Linked DNA regions of Salinivibrio kushneri. The protein of the gene in region 2 binds, or shares a complex with, the protein of the main gene of each other region. Links are inferred from orthologs where the notes say so. Each region holds a gene or a part of one and is shown on either strand. Other genes may lie near its edges.

Region 1 (3,183 bases), 220 kb from region 2 along the record:
GAGCCATGATCAAACTCTTCAATTTAAGTTTTTTTGTTCGCTTTCCCAAAAGGAAAGACAAACGGCTCGATAAATACTGTTTTGTTCGTCTCTTACGAGACAAACGAATTGACTGTGCTCCTGTTGGCATCCACTTTTAAAAAAGTGAAATCAAAACAGCTCAAGGCTGCACCAACATGAATTGGTCACTCAGTTCATCGAATAAATCTTTTTGTCTATTCTCAACGAGTGCCCACACAGATTGCATAGGTCAAATTGTTAAAGAGCATGTTGACTTCGTGGTCGGCATTTCGTGACTTGCGTCTCGTTGCCCCGTCAACAGGAAGCGCAGTATAGAGATCTCAGTTTTTACCGCAACCCCTTTTTTTAAAAAAAATCTCACCTGAGCGAAATTCGTACAAAACAAGTTTTTTTGTCTATTTTACCCCCTATATTTTGCCGCCAGTGTTCACCTTGGCTTACATGCCCGATCGTATCTTTCACTCTTCTCCACTCAAAATGAGGCATACATCATAAAAATTGGCTGGTAGCATGGCTCACCTGTTTCTCACTTGGGAGTCATCGATATGAAGCATTGGCTTTTTCTAGGGTTTGCTATTGTGGCAGAGGTGATTGCAACCGCATCACTCAAAAACAGTGACGGCTTTTCTAAGCTCGTTCCTTCGATATTAGTGGTGGTGGGATACAGTTTCTCTTTTTATCTACTCGCCCTCACTTTGCGCGCAATTCCCGTAGGCATCGCCTATGCCATATGGGCCGGCGCGGGCGTGACATTGATTGCTTTAATTGGTTGGCTGGTCTTTGATCAAAAGCTGGATGCGCCGGCGGTGATCGGAATGGCATTGATTGTCTCTGGTGTGGCCGTGATGAACATATTCTCATCCACCTCAACACACTAAAGATTAAAAATAGATCCTGACAGCACACAACGAAAAAACCCAGCCGAAGCTGGGTTTTTTCATTTCAGGGAGGGAGAGGCGATTACATCATGCCGCCCATTCCGCCCATGCCACCCATACCAGCAGCAGCGCCCATATCAGCACCACCGTCTTTTTGTGGCAGATCGGTAACCATGGCTTCAGTGGTGATCATCAGACCCGCAACAGAGGCAGCGAACTGTAGTGCACTACGTGTTACTTTGGTTGGGTCAAGAATACCCATCTCAATCATGTCACCGTATTCGCCGGTTGATGCATTGTAGCCAAAGTGGTTCTCGCCAGATTTCACTTTGTTAGCAACCACTGAGTCTTCGTCACCCGCGTTAGTCGCGATTTGACGAAGTGGTGATTCCATAGCGCGCAGTGCGACACGGATGCCCACGTTTTGCTCTTCGTTATCACCTTTCAGCTCGCCAACTTTGCTCGCTGCGCGAATAAGCGCAACGCCACCACCGGCAACCACGCCTTCTTCAACCGCCGCACGTGTTGCGTGCAGAGCATCTTCAACGCGATCTTTCTTCTCTTTCATCTCGACTTCAGTCGCCGCACCGACTTTGATCACCGCAACACCGCCAGCTAGCTTAGCTACACGCTCTTGCAGTTTTTCTTTGTCGTAATCAGACGTCGCTTCTTCGATTTGCTGACGAATTTGCGCAACACGCCCTTCAATCGCAGCTTCCTCACCCACACCGTCAACGATGGTGGTGTTGTCTTTGGTGACGGTAACACGCTTAGCTTGACCCAGGTCTTCCAACGTCACTTTCTCTAGGTCCATGCCGATTTCTTCAGAAACCACAGTACCTGCTGTCAAGGTTGCGATATCTTGCAGCATCGCTTTACGACGGTCACCAAAGCCAGGGGCTTTCACTGCAGCGACTTTAACGATGCCACGCATGTTGTTAACCACCAAGGTTGCCAGCGCTTCACCTTCAAGGTCTTCTGCAATAATAAGCAGTGGACGAGAGGCTTTAGAAACCGCTTCAAGGGTTGGTAGCAGCTCGCGAATGTTCGACACTTTTTTGTCGATCAGCAGGATAAATGGGTTATCCAGCTCAACGTTACCGGCTTCTTGGTTATTGATGAAGTAAGGAGACAGGTAACCACGGTCGAACTGCATGCCTTCGACGACGCTCAGTTCGTCTTGCAGTGATTGACCTTCTTCAACGGTGATGACACCGTCACGACCGACTTTTTCCATCGCTTGTGCGATAATTTTACCAACGGTGTGGTCAGAGTTGGCAGAAATAGTGCCCACTTGCTCAATCGCATTGTTGCTGGTGCAAGGCGCAGACAGTTTTTTCAACTCTTCAACCGCCGCAACAACCGCTTTGTCGATACCGCGCTTTAGATCCATTGGGTTCATGCCTGCCGCTACTGCTTTCAAGCCTTCATTAACAATGGATTGCGCCAATACTGTAGCGGTAGTCGTACCGTCACCCGCAGCGTCGTTTGATTGAGACGCTACTTCTTTCACCATTTGTGCGCCCATGTTCTGGAACTTGTCTTCCAGTTCAATTTCACGTGCAACAGAGACACCATCTTTGGTGATGGTTGGGGCACCGAATGATTTGTCTAGTACTACGTTACGGCCTTTAGGGCCCAGTGTGACTTTCACGGCATCAGCCAGAACATTCACACCTTCGAGCATTTTCGCACGCGCGTCGTCACTAAATTTAACGTCTTTAGCAGCCATGATTCTATTCCTTTCTTACATTATTGATTGGAGGTGAAATGAATTATTCAACGATTGCCATGATGTCGCTTTCAGACAAGATCAGAACTTCTTGACCCTCGATTTTTTCCGTCTTGGTGCCAAAGCCTTCAGAGAAGATAACAGTGTCACCCACTTGAACGTCCAATGGCTGCACGTTGCCGTTTTCAAGAATACGGCCTTTGCCTACCGCCAGCACTTTGCCGCGGGTAGACTTTTCTGCAGCAGAACCAGTTAACACGATGCCGCCCGCTGATTTAGACTCAGCTTCTTGGCGCTCAACGATAACGCGATCATGTAGTGGACGAATGTTCATCGGTCGTCTCCTGAATTAGTAATGATGTTCCGTTTGATGAAGTAAGTATGCACACAGGCCGTACATGCGTCCGGTTCCTGATGTAACTCCCTATGTGGGGACGCCCTTTTTCTTTCCCAAGGGTTTTACAGCAATTTTTTTGTTTTTTTAGACTGGCAACTTTCTCCGATTGTGAGGATCCGCTAGGGTAAGCCGTCCCAACCCAGTGATAAGAGATT
Region 2 (3,287 bases):
ATAGAACGAGATGGTTTATCTCCTTCCGGACAGCTGATGTGACGTCTTACTGGCGTTAAAAGGACAGTTATGCAGGATTTTTCTTCGATCCGTTCGTTTGCGGCTTTATGCCATCATCAAAGCCTCACGGCCGCCGCCAGGGCATTAGGACAACCTAAGTCAACGGTGAGTCGTCGCTTAGCTCAGCTTGAAGCCGACCTAGGACAACCTTTAACACAGAGACAAGGCAATAGACTGGTCTTGACAAAAGCGGGCACTGTTTTTGCGCAGTACTGTCATCAAATACTTGAGCTAGCGGAAAAAAGCGAAGAGGCAATACAGAATTTAAATAATTACCTTCAAGGATCGATAGAGGTGATTTGCCATCCCGGCATGATGCGCGGCTGGGCGGCTCCATTGATCAGTCGCTTTCTCGCTGAGCACCCCAAAGTATCCATTACATTAACGAGCGAAGTCAGCGCACAACGCATTCAGTCGGCCGATCTTATTATCTGGGCAGGAGACATCATGCTGCCGGTCAATTGCCGCTCATATCAACTCGGCCATTGGCAATATGGCATTTACGCTGCACCAGACTATATCAGCCAATATGGCCCATTTACGCATCCTAGCATGCTCGATGAACACCCTTGGCTAGATGTATTTGCCCTACGCCGTCAAGGATTAACACTCTATGATCACGACAATACCTACCACTTAAGCGCCATGCCTAGCCGCTTTAATTGCGACATGATAGCGATTCAGTTAGATGCCATCGCTGATGGGCAAGGCGTTGGATTGCTACCAACTTGGAGCGCCACTGGCTATCAACACCATCATCCTGATAGAATTACCCGCTGCTTGCCTAACTGGGCCTCAGCACCTATTCCGTTGCGTATTTACTGCAGCACTGGCCGCCTTCCTCTGCGTGTTGAATCTCTGGTCCACTGGCTGCAAGAAGCGGTTCCCTCACCATGGTGTTCAGTGCAGCCACAGCAAGCATGCCATGAGGTGTAAGCGTGCCTCAGCCAGTTTTGCTATACCTTAAGACACACCCATATGCATCAACCGACTTGCGTTTATCACAATTGCGAATAAAATAGACGTCTAGAAGTTAAAACATCTGAGATGATCGATGATACGCCTGAGTACGTATCGTCAGTTTCCCTGATAATCAATGAGAGTGTCACATGGCTAAGCACCTGTTTACCTCAGAGTCCGTCTCTGAAGGCCATCCTGATAAAATCGCAGATCAGATTTCTGATGCTGTTTTGGATGCCATCCTTGAGCAAGACCCCAAAGCACGCGTTGCCTGCGAAACCTATGTTAAAACTGGCATGGTAATGGTAGGCGGGGAAGTGACGACCTCGGCATGGGTCGACATTGAAGAGCTTACTCGTCAAACCGTCCAAGATATTGGTTATGTCCATTCTGATATGGGCTTTGATGCCAACTCTTGTGCGGTATTGAATACCATTGGTAAACAATCCCCAGACATCAACCAAGGGGTTGATCGCGCCGACCCGAAAGATCAGGGCGCTGGCGACCAAGGGATCATGTTTGGCTTTGCCACCAATGAGACCAATGTGCTGATGCCGGCCCCTATCACCTATTCACACCGATTGGTGGAGCGCCAAGCGCAAGTGCGCAAAGATGGCACCTTAGACTGGTTACGCCCAGATGCGAAAAGCCAAGTCACTTTCGCCTACGACAACGGCAAAATTGCCGGTATTGATGCCGTCGTGCTCTCAACACAGCATTGCGACAGCATTTCAACCGACGATCTACGCGAGGCGGTGATGGAAGAAATCATCAAGCCTGTGTTGCCCGCAGAATGGCTGACCAAGGATACCAAGTATTTCATCAACCCAACGGGCCGGTTTGTGATTGGCGGCCCGATGGGCGATTGTGGTTTGACAGGCCGTAAGATCATTGTTGACACCTATGGCGGTGCAGCCCGTCACGGTGGCGGGGCGTTCTCGGGGAAAGATCCCTCAAAAGTTGATCGCTCAGCCGCTTACGCCGCGCGCTATGTAGCCAAAAACATTGTTGCCGCAGGCCTTGCCGACCGTTGTGAAATTCAACTGTCTTACGCGATTGGCGTGGCCGAGCCGACTTCCATCATGGTTGAGACCTTCGGTACTGAAAAAGTCGCGCCAGAGGTGATCATCAAAGCGGTGCGTGAGCACTTCGACTTACGTCCGTATGGCCTGCAAGAGATGCTGGATTTATTACAACCTATCTATAAGCAGACCGCAGCGTATGGCCACTTTGGACGCGATATCTTCCCGTGGGAGAAAACCGACAAAGCGGAGCTGTTGCGCGACTTTGCCAAGCTCGGGTAACCTTGGGTAACTCAGTGCTTTTAAGGGAAGCCTCGGCTTCCCTTTTTTGATGGCAGCAAGGACGACCACTTATGTCTTGTGCTTACGGCAGCCTAGAAAAATCATCTTATGCATTACAGCAGGCGGCGCTCACACGCGCGCATCAATGTATTGATGTGGCTAACCAACAATTAGGCACTCAGCTGACCTACCCCGTGGTTGGCTTTACACTGCGGGGGAAATCCGCTGGTACTGCGCATCCCACGCAATGGCGCGTCCGGTTTAACCCTGTCCTTTTACAGCAAGCACCAGAGATCTTTTTTGACGAAGTGATCCCTCACGAGATCTGTCACTTAGTCGCCTTCGCGCTGCATGGCCGAGTGAAGCCTCATGGCGCAGAGTGGCGTCACCTAATGGCTCAGGTATTTAACGCCCCTGCCAATACCACCCACCAGCTTGATATCAGCGCCGTACAAGGCAAAACCTTTGCTTACCACTGTGACTGCGGGCCTGTCGCCTTATCCATTCGTCGCCACAATAAAATACAGCGCGGCCAAGCCACCTATCGTTGCAACCGCTGCCAACAGCAACTGGCACGCATCGATTGAGCATCAGAGCAGTTTGTTTTTTCATCCCTCGTCCCCATAGTAGTGACAGAGCCTATCGTCCCTTTGGTCATGTTACACTGAGGGCGACTTGAACATGGAACACGAGCACAATGCGAATTCCTCGAATTTATCACCCAGCACCGCTACCCGCTCAAGGCACGGTGATCTTAAGCGATGAAGCGGCCAACCATCTCGGTCGCGTCTTACGCATGCAGGCAGAGCAGCCCATTCTGCTCTTTGATGGCAGTGGTGCGCAGTTTCCTGCCATACTGACACAAGTGAGTAAAAAACAGGTGTCTGCCACCATTACCGCTCGCGAATCACACAGTGTCGAGTCTCCGCTTGACTTTGAACTGGGCCAAGTGATTTCGCGCGG

What was found.
Region 1: the proteins of metK (region 2) and groL are in contact, whole or in part, in a cryo-EM structure (PDB 8P4O), measured with the Escherichia coli proteins. The link is inferred for Salinivibrio kushneri from one-to-one orthologs.

The regions. Positions count from the first base shown.
Region 1 is NZ_CP114588.1:2,576,241-2,579,423, forward strand. The notes cover bases 307-3,160. They hold groL (chaperonin GroEL), read right to left. Parts: upstream 2,632-3,160; coding sequence 982-2,631; downstream 307-981. Other genes in these bases: N8M53_RS11825 (SMR family transporter), read left to right, coding at 567-899; N8M53_RS11835 (co-chaperone GroES), read right to left, coding at 2,675-2,965.
Region 2 is NZ_CP114588.1:2,355,054-2,358,340, forward strand. Bases 289-3,246 are described here. They hold metK (methionine adenosyltransferase), read left to right. Parts: upstream 289-1,169; coding sequence 1,170-2,324; downstream 2,325-3,246. Other genes in these bases: N8M53_RS10840 (LysR family transcriptional regulator), read left to right, coding at 289-996; N8M53_RS10850 (SprT family zinc-dependent metalloprotease), read left to right, coding at 2,396-2,911; rsmE (16S rRNA (uracil(1498)-N(3))-methyltransferase), read left to right, coding at 3,022-3,246. Also shown: more of N8M53_RS10840, read left to right, coding at 70-288; more of rsmE, read left to right, coding at 3,247-3,287. UniProt on the Escherichia coli protein: Catalyzes the formation of S-adenosylmethionine (AdoMet) from methionine and ATP.